Regions from separate parts of the Pseudoalteromonas sp. APC 3358 genome, predicted to be linked through region 1. Evidence: predicted binding sites of a transcription regulator. Region 1 holds the regulator's gene; the other holds the start of a gene.
What was found. Region 1 encodes sigma-54, which starts transcription at its own class of promoters, with help from an activator protein. Its sites were predicted from a motif close to GTTGGCACGNNNNTNGNNT; they were not measured.
Positions count from the first base shown of each region.

Region 2: the regulator sigma-54 is predicted to act here: its motif matches at 8,200-8,218, upstream of QL995_RS15870 (hemerythrin domain-containing protein).

Region 1 covers NZ_JASDCE010000002.1:72,336-83,434, reverse strand. Annotated here, with positions in the region: gene lptB (LPS export ABC transporter ATP-binding protein) at 1-588, shown strand, start outside; gene QL995_RS03035 (RNA polymerase factor sigma-54) at 658-2,157, shown strand; gene hpf (ribosome hibernation promoting factor) at 2,184-2,471, shown strand; gene ptsN (PTS IIA-like nitrogen regulatory protein PtsN) at 2,476-2,928, shown strand; gene rapZ (RNase adapter RapZ) at 2,947-3,792, shown strand; gene QL995_RS03015 (HPr family phosphocarrier protein) at 3,835-4,107, shown strand; gene mgtE (magnesium transporter) at 4,238-5,596, shown strand; gene QL995_RS03005 (protein disulfide oxidoreductase) at 5,653-6,204, shown strand; gene QL995_RS03000 (YgiQ family radical SAM protein) at 6,397-8,574, opposite strand; gene QL995_RS02995 (EAL domain-containing protein) at 8,705-10,894, opposite strand; gene QL995_RS02990 (SRPBCC family protein) at 11,006-11,099, shown strand, end outside.
Region 2 covers NZ_JASDCE010000010.1:174,535-185,633, reverse strand. Annotated here, with positions in the region: gene QL995_RS15910 (hypothetical protein) at 329-565, opposite strand; gene QL995_RS15905 (hypothetical protein) at 579-1,052, opposite strand; gene poxB (ubiquinone-dependent pyruvate dehydrogenase) at 1,251-2,975, opposite strand; gene QL995_RS15895 (RluA family pseudouridine synthase) at 3,292-4,956, shown strand; gene QL995_RS15890 (GGDEF domain-containing protein) at 5,135-7,054, shown strand; gene QL995_RS15885 (DUF6500 family protein) at 7,091-7,309, opposite strand; gene QL995_RS15880 (hypothetical protein) at 7,338-7,595, opposite strand; gene QL995_RS15875 (hypothetical protein) at 7,655-7,909, opposite strand; gene QL995_RS15870 (hemerythrin domain-containing protein) at 8,257-8,682, shown strand; gene QL995_RS15865 (plasma-membrane proton-efflux P-type ATPase) at 8,800-11,099, opposite strand, start outside.

The sequences.
Region 1 (11,099 bases):
TATATGATAGTAGGACTTGTACCTAGCGACAAAGGTAAAATATCGATAGACGATAACGATATTACTCTTTTACCTATGCATAGTCGTGCTAGATTAGGCATTGGCTACTTACCGCAAGAGTCTTCAATATTCAGAAAGCTGACTGTTTATCAAAACTTAATGGCCATTTTAGAAACGCGCAAAGAGTTAAATAAACAAGCTAGAGAAGACACTCTCGATAAATTATTAGATGAATTTAGCATACAACACATTCGTGATAGCCAAGGTATGGCATTGTCGGGTGGCGAACGTCGTCGTGTTGAAATAGCACGTGCGCTGGCAGCAGATCCTAAATTTATATTACTGGATGAACCATTTGCAGGTGTTGACCCGATTTCGGTATTAGATATAAAGAAAATAATAGAACATCTTAAAAATCGTGGGATTGGTGTATTAATTACCGATCATAACGTAAGAGAAACCCTTGATGTTTGTGAAAAAGCCTACATTGTTTCTCATGGGGAGCTGATTGCATCAGGTACTCCAGAACACGTATTAAATGATAAAACAGTACGCGATGTTTACTTAGGCGAGCAATTTAGGCTGTAACATTTACGCCATGTCTTTAAGCATCTGCTAGTATTAATTATAACAACATAAAAGGATTGTTAGAGATACATGAGGCAATCACTACAGCTGCGCATGGGCCAGCAACTTACAATGACTCCACAGCTGCAACAAGCTATTCGTTTGTTGCAACTCAGTACATTGGATCTCCAGCAAGAAATACAAGAAGCTCTCGACAGCAACCCGCTATTAGAGGTTGAAGAAGCAGACTATTCAGAAGACGCTGCAGGTAAAAACGAGCAAAAAGCAGATACAGATGACATAACTGTTAGCGCATCTGCCGATGATGCTCCAAGCGAATACGAACAAGATAGTGGTGAAGCACTTGCAAAAGACACGCTAAGTGACGACATGGCTATGGATGTTAGTTGGGATGAGTACATGAGTGCCGCTCCAGCAGCATCATCGGGTCCGATGCCTGAAGACGAATCAATATACCAAGGCGCCTCTACTGAAACGCTCCATGAGTATCTAATGTGGCAGTTACAACTAACGCCATTTAGCCCTACAGACGAAGCTATTGCTATTGCTATTGTAGAAGCCGTCGATGATTCAGGTATTTTAACACTAAGCTGCGAAGAGATTTTAGAAAGCTTTAATCAAGAAAACGAAGATGATAACGAAGTCGAACTTGATGAAATTGAAGCTGTATTAAAACGCATCCAACTGTTTGATCCTGTTGGTATTGCTGCACGTAGTTTACAAGAGTGTTTGTGTATTCAGCTTAACCAGTTTGATAAAGAAACACCTTACATTAATGAAACAAAAATGATTTTAACCGAGCATATTGATTTATTAGCTGCTCGTGACTATCGTACATTAATGAAGAAAACTAAGCTCAAAGAAGAAGAGCTTAAAGAAGTAATGACATTAATACATACTCTTAGCCCTAAACCTGCAGATACTATTGTAAGAGAAGAATCTGAGTATGTTATTCCCGATGTGTCAGTTAAAAAAATTAAAGGCCGCTGGGTTGTTGAGTTAAACCCAGATAGCATGCCTAAAATTCGTGTTAATAGCCAATACGCTGCAATGTCTCGCACTGTAAAATCCAGTGGTGACAGCCAGTTTATTCGCTCGCATTTACAAGAAGCTAAATGGTTTATTAAAAGCTTAGAAAGTAGAAACGACACGCTATTAAAAGTAACAAATTGTATTGTTAAGCAACAACAAGGCTTTTTTGAACACGGTCCTGAAGCCATGAAACCAATGGTTTTAAATGATGTTGCTGAAATGGTAGAAATGCACGAATCAACAATTTCGCGCGTAACAACCCAAAAGTATATGCACACACCCCGTGGTATATTTGAGCTTAAATACTTTTTCTCAAGCCATGTAAGCACCGAAAACGGTGGTGAATGTTCATCTACAGCAATCCGTGCGCTTATCCGAAAATTAATCGCAGCAGAAAACTCAGCAAAACCATTGAGTGATAGCAAAATAGCGGATATATTGGCTGAGCAAGGAATTAAAGTAGCGAGACGTACAATCGCAAAATACCGCGAATCTCTGGCTATTCCACCGTCAAATCAGCGTAAAAGTTTGATTTAAGACGCAAAAAAAAGAGGGTAATGCTTATGCAACTAAACTTAACTGGTCGTCACGTAGAATTAACCGATTCACTAAGAGACTATATTAATACCAAATTTGCGAAGCTAGAAAGACACTCTGATCATATTAATAATGTTCATGTCATTCTCGATGTAGAAAAATTAAATCAAAAAGCAGAAGCCACCATACACGTAAGCGGTGCTGAGCTATTTGCCTCTACAGAACATCAAGATATGTATGCCGCCATTGACTCGTTGATCGACAAGCTCGATCGACAAGTAATTAAACACAAAGAGAAGCTTGCTCGACACTAATATGATGAAATTAAGCTCACTTATATGCCAGGACTGCAGCAAAGCTGCGGTCCTTTTTAATAGCAAAAAAAGAATTTTAGAGTTCATTAGCGAACTTGCTCACGACAAACTTCCGTATTTACCGCAACAAGATATTCTTAATGCTTTAATGAGCAGAGAAAAATTGGGTAGTACAGGTATAGGGCGTGGCATTGCCATTCCTCATGGAAGAATGAGCGGTGCAGAAGAGCCTTTGGCTTTAGTACTCGTTAGCGAAACTCCAATAAATTTTGATGCAATCGATAATCGCCCTGTTGATATTTTCGTTGCACTCATCGTACCAGATGGCGATAACCAGCAGCACTTAAAGACTCTAGCAACCATTGCTGATAAACTAAACAACAAAGATTTTTGTAAACAGTTACGCAGTGCAAAATCAGATGCTGAGCTTTACCAAGTTATTGTCAATCAATCATAGTTTTATAAAGGGTGTTAAATGGAGTTAATTATCATAAGCGGCCGTTCTGGTTCTGGAAAGTCGGTTGCTTTACGCGTTGTAGAAGATTTAGGTTATTATTGCGTAGATAATATTCCAGTTAACTTGCTTCCTTCATTAGTTCGCAGTGTGTCTGATAGCTACGATAAAATTGCTGTTAGCATTGATGTGCGTAACATCCCTAAACAACAAGATGAATTTAACGATATTCTTGAATACTTGCCAGGCTTTGCAAACCCTACGTTATTTTATTTAGATAGCGACGATCAAACATTGATCAAACGTTTTTCTGAAACTCGTAGATTACACCCACTATCAATTGACTCGTTGCCTCTTGATTTAGCCATCAAAAAAGAAAAAGAATTACTTGATGTATTAATCACCCGCGCCGACTTTATGATAGATACGACTGATTTAAGCGTTCATCAACTTGCTGAATCTATTCGTGAAAAGATTTTAGGTAAAAAAGATAAGCAACTGATTGTCACGTTTGAATCGTTTGGTTTTAAATACGGTATACCAAAAGAAGCAGATTACGTATTTGATGCACGCTTTTTACCAAATCCACATTGGGAACCTGAATTAAAACCTTTAAATGGGTTAGATCAACCCGTTAAAGATTATTTGGCCAATCACAGCATAGTGCAAAAATTCACATGGCAAATTCAAACATTTGTACAAACATGGTTACCGCACTTAGAGCGAAATAACCGCAGTTATTTAACCATTGCCATTGGGTGTACAGGCGGACAACATCGCTCTGTATATTTAGCGCAAACTATCGGTGAAAGTTTTGCAATGACACATCCCAATGTGAAAATTCGCCATCGCGAACAAGAAAAATAATATAGCTGAATAATCACCTGTTCAGCTTAGGTAGAGTAAGTTATGCATTGTGAAGACACTTTTTTAATAAAAAACAAATTAGGATTGCACGCCAGAGCAGCCACAGTGCTTGCCCAATTGGCAGTGCAGTTTGATGCGACAATTACATTATTTCAAGATGACAAAGAAGCTGCAGGCGATAGCGTACTTGCATTAATGTTACTTGAAAGTAGCCAAGGCAAAGAAGTAAAAGTTGTATGTAAAGGCCCCGATTCTGAGCAAGCTTTACATGCTGTTGGAGAATTAATAGCACAACGTTTTAATGAACAAGAATAAACAGTTATAAAAATAATGCTCGCATTACTAATGCCCCAACTAAAACAGATATATAAAATAAATACGGTTAGTGACGCCAGTTAACTCACCTCTCCCCATAAAGTAATATAAAAATTTATAAAGGACGCCAATGCCTGAAGCTTTTGAACAAGATTACCCACTACAGCAACTAAAACAGGTGACTAAGTCACTCAATAGTGGTCAATTTGTTCAAGTTAGGCGCATGCTCGCAAAAACAGCTCCTTGTGATACCGCATTATTATTAGAATCATCACCACATAAAATTCGCCGACTCCTTTGGCAGTTGGTTGATCCTGATGTGCAAGGTGATGTTCTTGAAGAACTATCAGAAGATGTTCGTTTAGGCATTATTGCCCAAATGGAACCTAAGCACATTGCAGCCGCAACAGAAGATATGGGCCACGATGACTTAGGTGAAGTATTACGTAGTCTGCCAGACACCGTTTATAAAGACGTTGTTAGCGCGATGGACATTCAAGACCGTGAGCGTGCAACACAAGCACTTTCGTATCAAGAGCGTTCTGCTGGCGCGCTAATGAACACCGATACGGTGACCATTCGCCCTGATGTTACGCTTGATGTTGTACTTAGGTATATTAGGCTACGTGGCGAGTTACCAGAAGGTACCGATGACTTGTACGTTGTTGATAAGCATAACTGCTTTATAGGCGCTTTATCGCTGAGTACATTATTAACTAACCCGCCAGAAAAGATTGTTCGCGATTTAATGGATGAAGATTGTGAATCCATTCCAATCTCAATGGATGAAAGTGAAGTCGCGCAATTATTTGAACGTCATAATTGGATATCGGCCCCCGTAGTCGATGATAACGATCAGCTCCTTGGCCGTGTCACTATCGATGACATCGTTGACGTAATCCGAGAAGATGCTGAGCATAGTTTATTGGGCTTAGCCGGTCTTGATGATGAAGAAGATACCTTTGCGCCAGTACTAAAAAGCTCTAAAAAACGCTCAGTTTGGTTAGGTGTCAACTTACTAACTGCACTTGCAGCTGCTTTTGTAGCTAGCTTTTTTGAAGGCACTTTAGATGTTTTACCTATTTTAGCTGTACTTAACGGTATTGTCCCTTCTATGGGCGGTGTTGCAGGTAGCCAATCATTAACGCTTGTTATTCGTGGTATTGCGGTAGGCCATATAAATCAAACTAACCAACGCTTTTTAATGATGAAAGAGCTTGCTATTGGCGCGTTAAACGGTGTTTTGTGGTCGTTGTTAATAGCAGGTGTTATTGCCCTATGGCAATGGGATTTTATGCTTGGTGGCGTACTCGCCTTCGCTATGTTTATGAACTTAGTGGTGGCAGGTGTTGCTGGTGCGAGTATCCCTATTATTCTTAAAAGAATGAATATAGACCCAGCACTTGCAGGGAGTGTGGTGCTAACCACGGTGACAGATATTGTGGGTATATTCGCCTTTTTAGGTACTGCTACTTGGTTGCTGGTTTAAATTAGAAACCTTTGCAAATAACTAAAGTAAAAAACACTTAGGGTAAAGCTGCAACTATGACAACGGATATCAAAAATAAAAAAGACACACCTAAAAAAACGCCAAAACAAAAAGGCCTATCAATATTAAAAAGTGTGTTGATATATGGTTTCATATTTTTCGTAATTTATAACGCTGTAAATTGGTGGCGACAACCTGTTATGCCAGCAAATCCTCAATTACAATTAATAGATTATAAAGGGCAAAACATTGATTTGTCAGCAATGAGCCAAGATAAACCAACACTTGTCTATTTTTGGGGAACTTGGTGCCCTATTTGTAGCATTACCTCCCCTGCCATAAACGAACTCGCAAACGAGAATAACTACCCTGTCGTGAGCATCGCAATAAAATCAGGCTCGGATCAAAAACTACATGAGTATCTAAATGATCATGGCTACAGTTTTACCACTGTCAACGATCAACACGGTGAGATATTTGCCGATTGGCAAGGGCAAGTCACGCCATCTTATATAATCTTAAAAGATAATAAAATGACGCAAGGGCTAACAGGCATTCAGCCGTTATGGTCACTTAAATTACGTTTGTGGTTATCATCAACGTTTTAAGAAAAAACTAACTGCAAGTATATAGGCACTAAATATGTGCTATCTCAAGAGGGGTTTCTAAAAGCTCGCTCTTTATCACCTACAATAATATAGATAATAAAGAGCAAGGTTTACTTAATTTACGTATTAAAAAGGTTTTAAAAAACCTTAGCGTAATTAAACTAATCTACTAGTTGTTATTAGATTGAATCACTAACGTGTACTTTGACGATTACCGCCTACTTTTGGTTTAGTGTTTGCCTTTTTAAATTGGCTAAAACCGGTATGTCGCGTTAGTGCAGGACGTCCGCCTTTACTGCCACCTTTACCTGCTTTTTCATCACGCCCTTCTTCAGGCACTAAACAGTTAGGCCCTTTACCAATTAAATTAGCTTTACCCATTTTACGCAGTGCTTCACGTATCATCGGCCAACCTGCTGCATCATGGTAGCGTAAAATAGCTTTATGTAATCTACGTTGGCGAGCACCTTTAGGTACTGGAACAACTTCTGTATTGTTTTTTATATTACGTAAAGAGTTCATTTCTGTGTGGTAAATAGTCGTCGCATTAGCCATCGGTGATGGGTAAAAATTTTGTACCTGATCAAGCTTAAAGTCGTTTGATTTAAGCCATAAAGCCATGTTTACCATGTCTTCATCTTTTGTCCCTGGGTGAGCAGATATAAAGTAAGGAATTAAATACTGCTTTTTACCGGCTTCTTTAGAGTACTTATCAAATAATTCTTTAAATTGATCGTACGCCCCCATACCTGGTTTCATCATTTTTGATAATGGACCATCCTCTGTATGCTCTGGCGCTATTTTTAAGTAGCCACCTACATGATGCGTTACTAATTCTTTAACGTAACGCGGGTCGCGTACAGCTAAGTCGTAACGAACTCCAGAAGCAATCAATACCTTTTTGATACCCTTAACTTCACGTGCTTTTTTGTATAAGTCTATTGTTGGCGTATGATCTGTATCCATATGCTTACAAATTTCAGGATACACACATGATAAACGTCTACAGGTACTTTCTGCCTTTTTGCTAGTACAACGCAGTTTATACATATTTGCCGTTGGGCCACCTAAGTCAGAGATAACACCAGTAAAACCGGGTACCTTATCTCTAATCTGTTCAATTTCTTCAATAATTGATTCTTGCGAACGGCTTTGAATAATACGCCCTTCATGCTCCGTAATTGAGCAAAACGAACAACCTCCAAAACAGCCGCGCATAATATTAACTGACGTTTTTATCATGTCGTAAGCAGGAATTTTAGAGTCGCCGTAACTTGGGTGAGGAATACGCTGATACGGTAAACCAAACACAGCATCCATCTCATGTGTTTCTAATGGGTATGCTGGCGGGTTTACCCAAATAGAACGATCGCCGTGTCGCTGAAACAGTGCTCTTGCACAACCAGGATTTGTTTCTTGATGTAGAATACGCGAAGCGTGGGCGTATAAAGGTTTGTTAACACTTACTTGCTCATAAGCAGGTAACTTAACGTAAGTTTTTTCCCATGGCTTAGGTCGCGCAGGCTGAACCATAATCGGTTTTGCAGCTTCTGCTTTTAAATCTATACCGGCTTGTTTAAATTCAGATTTACTACAGCCAACATCATCAGCGCCGTATGGATTTGGAATTGGATCAATTTTACCAATTTTATCTATAGCGGTGGAGTCACTTCCACGCCAACCTGGTAAAGGTTCTTTTCTGATAACAGCCGTGCCGCGAATATCTTGAATAGTATCCATTGTTTCGCCTGCGGCAATACGATGTGCAACTTCAACTAACGGACGCTCTGCGTTACCGTAAATTAAAATATCAGCTTTTGCATCAAACAAAATACTACGACGTACTTTTTCTTGCCAATAGTCGTAATGAGCTATACGACGAAGACTCGCTTCAATACCACCAATAACAATTGGTATTCCTTTGTATGCTTCACGGCATTTTTGCGAGTAAATCATTACGGCGCGATCTGGACGTTTACCACCTACGTTATCTGGCGTGTAAGCATCATCGTGGCGCATACGCTTTTCAGCTGTATAGCGGTTAATCATCGAATCCATGTTGCCAGCTGTTACACCAAAAAATAAATTCGGTCTGCCTAGTTCCATAAATGCATCTTTAGAGTCCCATGCTGGCTGGGCGATAATACCTACTCTAAAACCTTGCGCTTCAAGTACACGGCCAATTACCGCCATACCAAAACTAGGATGATCGACGTACGCGTCACCACTAATTATTATTATGTCGCAGCTATCCCAGCCAAGTGCATCCATTTCTTCACGTGTAGTTGGTAAAAATGGCGCGGTGCCATAACATTCAGCCCAGTATTTAGGGTATGAAAATAAGGCGCGCTTAGCTTTGAGTGTGCTCATAATTGTGGCCGTAGAATAACAAAAGGCGCGAATTATACCCTACTAAATTGTTTATATATACAAAGTAGTCAAAGCATATCGCGCCTTAAATTCTAAATCGTTCATTAGCTTAAATAATAAGTTAATCTTTTTAGCGTTTATTTATAAATTCTATTAATTCATTTTCAGGCATGGGTTTAGCATACATAAAACCTTGTACTTCATCGCATCCTAAATTTTTTAAGAACTGGGCTTGCTCTTGTGTTTCGACCCCTTCAGCAATTGTTTTTAAGCCCAACTTAGCACCAAGTGATATAACTAAGGCAGCAATAGCGCCAGTGTCGTCATTTGGTAAATCTTTAATAAATGCACGATCTATTTTCAACCGATCCAAAGGTAAACTTTGAATGTAACTCAGCGACGAAAAACCAGTACCAAAGTCATCAATAGCAACTTCCATTCCGAGTTCTTTTAGCTCGCTTAGCGTACTAATAACCGTTTCCAGCTCATCCATTACTACGCTCTCGGTGATTTCTAATTCTATGTTTTTTGGCTTAACACCATATTTTAACAATGTATTTTTAACAGTTTGCGCATAACCTTTTACTTTAAACTGTGGAACAGACACATTAACTGCAATACAAATTTCTGTGCCCATATTTTCTAGGCGCTTTTGCTGTTGGCAAGCTTGTTCTAATACCCACTGCCCTATATCAACAATTAAGCCCGCATCCTCTGCAAGTGGCACAAATACAGCCGGTGATATATACACGCCATCACTTGCCGGCCAGCGTAATAATGCCTCACATCCAATTAGCGATAAGTCATCTAGTGCAAGTTGAGGTTGGTACCATACCTCTAATTTATTTCGAGCAAAGTCATGACGTAACTGCCTAATAATCCCTATCCGCCAAGCCATCTTATCTTGCATATCAATATTGTAATAAACGCCTTCTTTATGCTTTGCTTTTTTAGCTTGGTCAAGTGCAATATAAGCAACTTTAAGTGTATCAATACCGCTACTTTGAAAGTCTTGTTGTTGGCATAAGCCCACTCTAAAATCGATAGGGAGTAAATGTTCTTCTGCGTAAAATGAAATACCTAATTGCTCATTCAATTTTTTTAAGTCAAATTCGTCTTGGCGAATAATAAAACCAAAAACATCAGCGCCAATACGTGATAGTAATTTAGCTGTTGGGTAATTTTCTCTTAACCTTTGCACAATGCCAATTAATACTTTATTGCCGACCTCTTGCCCTAAGCCATTATTAATATCTGCAAAATTAACTACATCAAGTAATACAAATACATGATCGTTCACGTGTGGCTTTTGATAACTCACCACCCGCTCAATAAAGTTAGTACGATTTGAAATACCAGTAAGCACATCTTTATAAGCAGCATCTCTTAACTTTACAAATAACCTTATGTTATCAAGTGCTACACTTACATTAGTTAAGAAAACTTCAGCAAATTGTAGCTGTGCTTGTAAGGGAATGTGGTCGCACTCTATATATAAAGCCGCTTTTCGATGCTTACTTTTTAATATAAATGTTGAACTTGAGTCTATGTGTTGGTGCTTCGACAAACCAAAACACGACTCAACTTGTTCAAATACTTTGCTATCAACATTAATTAATTTTTTACCAAAATAGCTTTCGTAATGCCCGCAACCACCTAAGACCTGAATAAAATCATCGCCATCTAACTTACTGCAAACAAGCCCTCTAGGTGAACATTTTAAAATAATACTCATGTGCTTGATGATTTCTTTGCATAATTGCTTAACATCAGTAAGTCCTAAAATAGACTTTGATGCTGAAACAATCGTGTTCATTGCATCACTTTGATATTCAAGCTGACATACCTGCTCGTATGAGCGAATAGCGGTTATAAGCGAAGTTACTAACTTAGAACGAGTCAGCTCTGTTTTCGTTTTATAGTCATTTATGTCGTATTCTCGTATTACTTTTTCTTCTGGTGTAATACCTGCTTGCCCTGTTCTTAAAATAATTCTTACATGTTGATTATTTAATTCGTCACGCACCCTTTTTACAACCTGCAAACCGGCATCGTCAGTTTCCATAACAACGTCTAAAAAAATAACCGAAATATTTTTATTTTTAGCTAGCACTTCTATTGCTTCTGCACCCGAATAAGCATCGTGAAATCGCAAGCCAGCCCCTAAAAACTCAACGCCAGACAAAGCTAATTTTGTTACAGAATGAATCTCAGGTTCGTCATCAACAATTAAAATATCCCAAAACTTAGTCTGCTCAACAACAGCATCGTCTTCAAAATCTTGTTCAAAAAATAAAAAATCGTTTTGATCTGACGACATTCGCTCTCCTAAGTAGCAATCAATAAATTATTTTTGGTTTATAATCTAATTCATACTATAGTCGATTAATAAAAAGTTGTTGTATTTCAACTTGAAAAACTAATAAAAGGTGTGCTTATTAAACCATTAAAAATATTAATCAAATGCGTACTGTTATTACTATTAGTATTGGCACTGGTAGGGCTAATACTGCCTCAAAGTTATA
Region 2 (11,099 bases), on a different contig from region 1:
GTAAAAACAGTTCGCCGCTTTCTAAATAACCTGAACTCTGGATAATAAATCTATCTCAAGCAGCTATTTTCAGCGCTAACTGCGTTGAATTTACTTGCAATAGGCCAGCTATTGACGCGTAAATTCGCCTTGTTTTCACTAAAAATCTCTGGCTAGAGAAAATAAATTTAAATATCACTATGATTCAATATTTTAGTAAATCTCTTAACCAGAGTTCAGGTTAAATACAGATTTATGTCATCACTTGATGAATAGCAAAAATCATCCCAGTGATCACAAAAAACTAGCCAAGGTAGGGTTAATGCAGTTTCTTGATCCCAGCAAATTGTTACTTTTTTGAGTCATTCGCTAAGCCCTTTAACCATTGGCGTGTTAATTCATTTCCTTGTGTGGAGTCGAATCTTTTTGCTCCAACCGGAAAGTTAATGGGTGTGGTGGTAATTAATGCTCTTGCTTGCTCTTCACTCAACGGAATAAGTTTGTTTAATGTATCTTTAGAAAAATCACCATGGGATGCGCTAATCCATCGCCATGCTAAAGAAAAGTCTTCAATTTTAATCAACACTCTATACCTACTTTTACAAACACGTAATTGACTCTACAATACTATTACAACGCTCTAAATGCCCTATTAATTCTGGGCCTTCGGGGTAGTCAGAGCAATTGCCTATTATAAGGCCTGCAACTTTACCTGCGGGCTCTATTTCTACGTCCATGTATGATGCAAATACAGAGTTGTTTTTGGTTTTGGACCACGTAAAGTGATAGTGAGTATTGTGTGTGCTAAGAAATTTACGATCTGGTTTATTAAACTTACTGGTTGTTGCTGTCAGCAAAGTATTTTTGTTCTTAACAGTAATTTCAGCGCCGCTTATAGCCCAAGATAATGGCCACCCTCTTGTAACCTCCGTAGAAATTTCACATTCGCCAAGCACACTAACCTTATCTAAATCAGAAATTATATTTGCGTATTCATTGGTGCGTAAACTGTTTTGCTGGGCTTGGATAAGCCATAAAACAACTAGCGACAGTAAAACTGATTTCCATTTCATTATTGCTCCGCTCCTCTATGAAGCAGAGGCATTTTATGCGTATTTTTATTAATTTAATGATAAACCATATATGATTTTCTATTTTTTTTCAATTACTTACAAGCAACCATCACTTATTAATGGTCGAGAATGACAGTGAGGATTATTACTTTGGCACTTCCCTATTGAGCCAAAATACTCAATAGGGAAGTAACTTAGCTAGCGTGACCAGTTAGTTTTGGCAAGCTCTACAATTTCGTTTCCTTTGCCGTTTATCAACGCCTTCATCATGTAAACGCTAAAGCCTTTTGCTTGCTCTAATTTGATTTGCGGCGGCATTGAAAGCTCTTGTTTTGCGGTATCTACTTCTAAAACAACTGGTCCTGGGTGATTCATCATTTCGTTCATTGCCGATGGTAATTTTTCAGGGTCGTCCACATGAATCCCTTTTAATCCACAGGCCTCTGCAATTTTAGCAAAACTTGGGTTTTCTAAATCGGTATCGCTTGATAAAAACCCACTGGCTTTCATTTCCATGGCCACAAAACTAAGTGAGCGATTATTATAAACAACAATCTTTATTGGTAAATTAAGCTGCTTAAGCGAGATTAAATCGCCCATTAACATCGAAAAGCCACCATCGCCACACATTGCAATGACTTGGCGGTCTCTATCTACAGATTGAACCCCCATTGCCTGCGACATGGCATTTGCCATAGAGCCATGATTAAACGATCCAATTAAGCGGCGCTTACCATTCATTGATAAATAACGCGCAGCCCACACTGTTGGCGTACCTACATCACAAGTAAAAACAGCATCGTCAGCCGCTTGCTCGTTGAGTAAACGCGTTAGGTATTGCGGGTGAATTAAGTTTTGCGAGGTTTTGCCACTGGCAAGTTCATCAAGATCTTGTCGAGACTCTTTGTAGTTTTTAACACATTTTTGTAAGTGCGAACTTGTCCGTTCACCTTTAATATAATCAAGCAGTGTGGTCACTGAGTTTTTAGTATCCCCTAGCACGCCACAGTCAATTTGCACGTGTCGCCCAAGTGACGCTGCCTGATTATCAATTTGTAATATGGTGGTATTTTCAGGATAAAAAGCACGATAAGGAAAACTAGTACCAATCATAAGTAACGTATCGGCTTCTTGCATTGCATGATAGCCCGACGCAAAGCCAATAAACCCAGTCATACCAACATCGTAAGGGTTATCGTACTCAATAAATTCTTTACCGCGCATGGCATGCACAATTGGCGCTTGTAATTTTTCGGCTAGCGCAACAATTTCGTCGTGGGCATCCTTACAACCAGCACCACACAGTAAGGTTACTTTTTTACTTTTATTAAGATGAGTCGCCATTGCTTTAATATCAGATAAAGCGGGGGTATAAGTTGCTGGCTTTGGCACGTTCCATTTTGGCTTAATAGCTTTAGGCATATCTTTTAATGCAATGTCGCCAGGTAGCACAAGTACACTCACGCCTTTGTTTAGTATTGCTTGTCGCATTGCGGTTTCTAGCAGGTACGGCATTTGCTCAGGGCTCGAAACCATTTCACAATATACACTGCATTCTTTAAATAATTCTTGCGGATGGGTTTCTTGAAAATAACTACTGCCAATTTCAGATGAAGGAATGTGTGCGGCAATAGCTAATACCGGTACATTATTACGCTGACAATCAAATAAGCCGTTAATTAAATGAAGATTACCTGGCCCGCAAGAACCCGCACACACCGCAAGCTCGCCTGATAAATGCGCTTCGCCACCGGCTGCAAATGCGGCAACTTCTTCATGTCGCGTTCCTAGCCATTCAATTGTTCCCATTTTTCGCAGACTTTCACTAATGCCGTTAAGTGAATCGCCAGTTACTCCCCAAATACGTTTTACGCCAGCTTGTTCGAGGGTTTTAGTGATAAAACTTGCGATATTTTGACTCATAATATAGAACTCCTAAATATTCAGTTATTCTGTAAATTGATTTTTCGCCTCTGCTCTATCAAGTAAGTCATCGTTTCGAAATGCGCTCAATTATTGAGAATCGATAAGCTTAGGTATTTTGATAATGATAGATATATTACTACTGAGACTTTACTAACAAACGCCTGGGTTTGCTGCGCCCCCATACTGATACATAAAACATGAATGTCCGCTTTAAAGTGTTTATGAATATGCGGGTGCGAGATTTTTAGTGGCTTAACTATGAATATGTTATTATGCGCTCAATTATTTTACTGAATGCTTTTCTCTTACTTCTATGTCAAATTCTGCTTTGTGCTTTACATTATTTTCTCAAAATATTGATTCTCTCGCGCTTCCTGAAAAGTTTACTTTCCCTTTTTATTATGAGCCGCAACCTTTAGCTGTAGCAGCCACAAAACAATTACAGCAACAACTTGAAACGTTAACGCATTTAAAAGCAGAAAATGCAGAAAATGCAGGTAAAATGTTTGGGGTTTTAGTGGTGCAAAATGCTAAGCAACAATTAGGCTTTTTAAGTGCTTATTCGGGGCAAATTGAAGGTGATAAAGGTAATATTAGCTTTGTGCCGCCTGTTTCTAGCATGCAGCTGCAAGACGATAGCTATTTGACTCAAAGTAAAATAATTAACGATATTAATGCTCAAATTGAGCAATTAGAAAATAGCGAACAACTGCATGAAGTTAATAGCAAACTTGATGATGCAACACAAAGCTACCAGCAAGCACTATTAGCCCAACAGGCAGTGATGCAAGCCGGTCGTCAGCAACGAAAAATACAACGTATCGAAGGCGAATTAGAGCTTAGCGAAAGTGATTTTGAGCAGTTAAAAAATAAGCTTGCAGGGCAAAGCATCGTAGAAAAAAAGCAACTGCTGGCACTTAAATCCTATTGGCAAAATATAATCGAGTCACTGCAGCAAACACACATCAATATTTCTGATGAAATTGCTCATTTAAAAAAGCGCCGTAAAACGCTTTCTAAAAGCTTACAAAAAAAGTTATTTGCGCAGTACCAATTTTTAAATGCAAATGGTGAAACTACAGACTTAAATGCTATTTTTGCAGCATTACCTGAGCACACTCCTCCTTCGGGTGCTGGCGATTGTGCAGCGCCTAAATTATTACAATACGCCTATAAGCATGGTTTAAAACCACTTGCTATGGCAGAGTTTTGGTGGGGAGCAGCACCTAAATCAGCAATTAGGCAGCATAAAAACTACTACCCTTCTTGTTACAGTAAATGCCAACCAATACTTGGGCACATGCTAAAGGGCTTAAACGTTGAAGATAACCCGCTACTTATCAACCCAGCTCAGGGTAAAGATTTAAGTATTGTTTACAAAGATGACGACTTACTTGTGGTAAATAAGCCCGCTGAGTTTTTATCTGTGCCTGGCGTTAATATTGATGACTCAGTTTATATGCGAATCAAAACGCAGTTTCCAGAGGCTTCAGGCCCGCTAATTGTGCACAGGTTAGATATGTCGACCTCAGGGTTATTGATGATCGCACTTAATAAACGCGTGCACAAAGCACTGCAAAAGCAGTTTATTGAACGCACCATAGATAAACGTTATGTCGCGTTAGTTAATGGTAACGTAGCTGAGGATAGCGGAGTAATTGATTTACCATTAATGCTCGACTTTGATGATAAACCGCGCCAAATGGTGTGTTACAAACATGGTAAGCCGTCGCTTACTACCTGGCAGGTTTTAGAGCGTAACAACAACATTACCCGATTACAGTTATACCCTAAAACAGGGCGAACTCATCAATTAAGAGTGCATTGCGCACACAGTTTAGGTTTAAACATGCCAATTATAGGCGACACACATTACGGACAAAAAGCCGATAGATTACATTTACACGCAGAATACTTAGCATTTACTCACCCAATTACGGATAAACGATTAGAGTTTGAAGTAGCTGCAGATTTTTAATAAAAACACATAGCTACAACGACTATATTATTCAATGTGTTGGTTTTTATTAATTTAATTGATATCGTTTGTGGTCTTGTTTTTTCAATGAGAAGTATAAAAAACTGTTCAAACCCAAGTTTATTAAGCAATGTGAATAAGTATTTCAATAATAAAAATAAGTCAGCAAAGGATTAACATGGCTAACAATACACAAATAAAGATTTTAGGTAATACTTTATGGGCAAAGTATATTGTTCTCATTTTATTTTTACTTTTAAGTAAGCTTGCCTCAGCTAACGGCGACTCATTAAGTGCGACTTTACATGCGCTAGACTTTGGCACAACTCAAGTCCTGATCAACAACATAAAACTGAATGAATTAGACTATCTTCAAAATGAAGACAAACTCACTCAAGCGTTTAAAATAAGCAAAGAGCAAAATTGGGAGAACCTTCATCTAGAAGCAGCCGCTTTGTATGCGGAGTTACTTTTTAGACAAGAAAAATACGAAGCGTTAAACACACACTTATCCTATTACTTAAAGAACAAAGAGTTACCAAATCAAAAAAGTGTATATTTATTATTTCTCGAATCACAACTCAAGTCTCTAGCGAGGGAGGCAAACCCAACTCCAGCACACACGCTAGCCACAAAATTAGAAGAGAGCTTGCAACAGCATTCAACTAAAGAAAAAATCATTATTTTACGAGCACTTGCTTACTATTACACCGATACAGATGCATTGAAAAAGACCCTAAATGTTGCACTAGAGGGGTTAGAATTAGCATTAAAAGATGACGATTCAGCATCTCAAGGATACTTTTTTAGAAAAATAGCCGATGCATACAATTATCTAAACGAAAAAGACAAAGCCATATATTATGCAAAAAAAGCGGTTGCGGCATATGAGCAAACACAAGATGGGCTTTTTACTGCAAAAGCATATTGGAGTTTAGGCAATATATTGCTTGAGATAGAAAAACCTAAAGATGCCTTAATATACCTAGACAAAGCATTGCTCTATTTTAAAAAAGCTAATATGCAAAAAGGCTTAACCTTTGCTCAGTACTCAATTGCCAGTATTGAGTACTTACAAGCAAACTACGATAAAGCTTTAACTTTAACTAAAGAAAACATTGAGCTTGCTCGTTCTGCAGGTGTACATGACATGCAACTCGCATCGCTCATTTTGTTAGCTGACATATATATAAAACTAGATTTACTTGATCAAGCAAATGAAGCAAACGATGAGGTGTTTTTAAAATTAGATAAATTCAGCCGCAGTATTTATAAAGCCGATTTTTTAAGTAAACGCTATGAACTAAAGCGACGCCTTAACTACACTGACGAGGCTTTTGAAGCAATTGAACAAAAGCTCCTTTATACAAAAAAACACTACGAAGCAACTAGTGAAAATAATATAAAAACACTACAAGTGCAGTTTGAAGTAAAAGAAAAAGAAGAAAAAATACAGCAACTAGAGTACGCAAAAGACATTAGTGAACTACAAGCTAAAGAAGAATATCAACAAAAAATAATTTGGCGACTTAGCGCTGCTATTGCATTTATTTTAGTGATTGCTTCATTATTTTTATTTTATCGGCAAGCTCGACTACGTCAAAAATATCACGATATTTCATTAACAGATTATCTAACAAATTGCCCTAATCGCAGAGGAATAATGTGCGCAGCAGAAGCAAAGCTTGGTGAAGGTAAAATGACGATAGCAATTGTTGACTTAGACTACTTTAAAAAAGTTAACGACCATTTTGGTCACGATGTTGGAGATTTAGTTCTTATTGCCTTTGCAAAAGCTGCAAAAGAAACACTATGTAATGATCATCAGTTTGGTCGTTACGGCGGCGAAGAATGGTTATTTGCACTAAATACGGTTGATGAACGAATAATTCGCGATATATTTAACCGACTCGCCATTAGCTTCGCCAAGCATTGCAGTAATATAGAAGACTTTCCTAGTGATACAAAAATCACCTTTAGTGCAGGGGCCTCTGTAAGTGGCTCTTTAAAAAGCACACTAGATGTTCTTATTAAGCATGCAGATAAATTACTTTATAAAGCAAAAGAAAACGGAAGAAACCAAGTCGTTGTTGATTAAATAAGCACAGCTAAAAGTATTGGCTCATTTACTTGACTAAAGTCCGTCTAAAACCATTTGTTTAATTTTATGTGCTTTTACAAAATGATCTAATTTATGGGTGTGTATCCACCAAGTAGCAGCTTCCATAAGTAGCTCTGGGTCGTCGTTTTTATTAGCAAAAAATGCATAAAAAGAAAGCCCTACATTTTCACCTTTAACTGCTATTTTTTTATCGCATACGGTAATTATTTTTGCTCTTAGTTCTTCCCTCATACATACCTTTAATCATATTAATGCTGTATTACTGAAATACGCCATTTAAAACGCTAACGATTAGCTGCAAAAGGCTTCTATCAACCAAGCCATGATTCTCAAGCTCTTTATTAGGCGTATTTACTTTTGCAGCTTTGCATTCATTATCTAATGTCTCATTTTTACGTGTATCGGTTTCGTATGCAATATCTGCTTGTTCCATACATTTTGCCGAGCCTGCGTAAGGCTGTGCCGCACAAGCGCTTAGTAATAAAAAAAGTGGAATTGCTATCAATAATTGCTTCATAACTAATCCTATTTTTACGCAACTTATTTACTTTAAATTACAGCTGCAAGTTAGCCTATTTACTTTTCTACCACCATTACAAAAAATTCAAAAAAGAACGTACCTATAGCATCAAAAAAAGTGTCATTTTTTTCATCCTTTTTAATTTGTGCGCTAATGCATTGATTATAAACTTCTGAGCTTGTTTGAGCGCCATTTCGATCAACCGTTTCAGCCTCTTCAATGCATAAGTTAGGGTCAGAACGTGGGGCAGTACTACATGCACTCAGTAAAGCGCACAGCAATAATGCGGCGATGGGGCTTTTTATGTTCATCCTTAAACTATCCTATTAAGTTAACGTGCTACCTGCATTTATACCGATTGGTATTATATGTGGGAGTAATACATATAGATTGTACCTAAATAATATTGCTACTTTATCACTACAATAAAATAAACAACCAGTAAATATTTGTAAGGTTCTGTAGGAATTTATACTCTCTTTTATAATTGAACTACGTAAAATCCTGAAATTATTGCATTCATCTCACTGTAAAATTTACAGTGATAGCAGCCCAAAAATAAAAAATCAAAATAAAAGCAATAAAATACATCAACTTAATATTTGGCATTTAGTTTGCTAGTAATGATATAAGCAAATAAATTGTAAAAGGATTAGTTATGAATATTTTTGAAGCACTACGTCATGACCATGACAAACAACGAGAATTGGTAGATGCGCTTATTCAAACGCACGGCGACACAGAGCAGCGCCACACGCTAATGGACGAGCTAAAAACAGAACTAGAACAACACGCAAAATTTGAAGAACGTTACTTTTACAATCCACTTATGTTTGATGACTTAACTCATGAAAAAGCGCGCCACAGCGTAGCTGAACATCACGAAATTGATGAATTAATTGAACAACTTGAAGATACCGAAATGAGCTCGTCTGCATGGTTAGTTGCAGCTAAAAAACTGCATCATTTAGTACATCATCATTTAAGTGAAGAAGAACACGAAGTATTTCAATTAGCGGGTAAAGCATTAACCGAAGGGCAAAAACAAAGCTTGGCAAAGCAGTATAATGATGCAATGCACTAATACTTTTTATTTGTGAGTAACTTTACTCACAAATAATTGAACCACCTTATATACACTCCCTTGTGTACTATTGGTTATAAGCCGCTTGGCTTATAACCATTTTTTTAAGCCTATATGCTAACTCTTCTCTAGTAAGGGTGCTTCTGTCGGATCGAAAATTCGATACGCCACTAGCTTTAAACCATCGTTAATAAAAAACCACACCAAAGCATATGCCCACACTGCAAGTGCCCATCCCCATCCTAGTGGGGTCATAAACACACCATAAACAGCAATAAGTGTTGCTATAACTTGCGTGCCAAATACAGCGACCATTAATATAGCAGACGGTTTAATAGACCAAAATGGACCTCGGGTACGCGCTAAAAATATAGTCAGATGCCCTGCTACAGAAAGTAATAAGTACATTAATGTTTGAAGATGAGGACGGTCGAGTTCAAATACTTTATCGCCCAAGTAAAATAAACCAAAGGCTGCAATTGGCCCTACAATTCCCAGCACAGATGCAATACCTAAAACGAGCCGCATATTCCATGTTTCGGGCTTATTTTGATAATGCACATTGTCGTATGCAATAGACAAAATGGCGGCATCGTTAAGTAAAGCAAGCATCACAATCATGACTGCTGTTAACGGATAAAAGTTAAAAATTAATATCGCCATTGTCATAAAAAGTAATACGCGCAGTGTTTCAGCAACCCTGTAAATAGCGTAACTGTTCATGCGTTGAAATATTTTTCGGCTTTCTTTAACTGCATCAATAATAACCGACAAGCCATCGGTCATTAACACAATTGATGCTGCTGAACGCGCTGCATCTGTAGCACCCGATACAGCAATGCCACAGTCAGCTTTTTTAAGTGCTGGCGCATCATTTACGCCATCTCCTGTCATGCCAACAATGTGCCCTCTATGCTGAAGCACATCAATAATATGGTATTTATGCTCAGGGAATACTTGTGCGAATCCGTCAGCACTCTCGATAGAATCATCTAACTGTGTGGCTTGATGATGCTCAGTTGCACCAAATCCACTAGCATCAAGAATGTTTGTCCCTAAACCCAGTTTACTTGCAGTTTCGCGCGCAATGGCCACTTGGTCGCCCGTGACCATTTTAACACTCATACCCATTTCTTTTGCATCGGCAATGGTTTGTATTGCTTCTTCACGCGGTGGATCAAAAAGTGGCAATACGCCTATAAATTGCCATTTACCTTGCTCGTCTGTTTTAGCAACCGCTAAAGAGCGAAACCCACGTGCTGCAAATTCATCTATTGATGCCTCAACTTGAGTTTTAACTGCCTCAATATTAGCCGACAAAGCTAAAATAACCTGCGGTGCACCTTTGGTCACTTTAAACGTTTTGCCATTAGCATTTTTAATTGACGCTTCGGTGCGTTTGCTCACAGGATCAAATGGCTGAAAATGTTCTATATGATAAGAATCTAGATGCTGCTCAGCTTTTACACTTTGTAATACTGCTAAGTCAATCGGATCGTTATTTTCTGAGCGAGATGCTAATGCCGCGTACAATATAACTTGCTCAGCAGAGCCTTTATTTATTGAGTTTTCGATATAAAACGGGTCACCCAACGTTAATAGGTTTTGTGTCAATGTGCCGGTTTTATCGGAACACAGAATATCAACACCCGCTAGCTCTTCAATTGCAGCTAAACGTGTTACAACCACTTGCTTTTTAGCCAATAAACGAGCGCCTACAGCCATAGTAACTGATAGCACTGTTGGCATTGCAACTGGTATTGCAGCAACAGTTAATACCAGTGCAAACTGCAATGTGGTGATCATTGGATCATCGCGAAACAAAGCAACAATAACTATAAGCAACACTAAAGCCGCAGCAAGCATTATTAAATAATTACCAATTTTAAGCACCGCACGCTGAAAATGACTTGCGGTTCGCTCCCCTTGCACTAACTGTGCTGTTTTACCAAAAAAGGTATTAGCGCCGGTTGCGTATACTATTGCCTCTATTTCACCTTGGCGAATAATAGAGCCCGAATAAACAGTTTCACCCGCCGACTTTACAACCGGTAACGACTCACCCGTAAGTGATGATTGATCTACTTCTACTGAATCACCATCGAGCAAACGCGCATCTGCAGGCACTATATCGCCCATCCGCATTCTAATAACATCACCTGGTACAAGCTCGCTGGCATTTAAATTTTGCCATTGAGTATCGCGGCGAACGCGTGCTTTGTTAGCTAATTTTGCTTTTAATGCGGCAATTGCATTACCCGCTTGATGCTCTTCCCAAAAGCCAACCAATACGTTGGACAACAATAATACAAGAATAATAAAAAAATCAGCCCAGTGCTTAGCAAGCGCAGATAAAATAATAGCAGCCTCGATCATCCACGGTATTGGTCCCCAAAAGTAAGATAAAAATTTGAGTA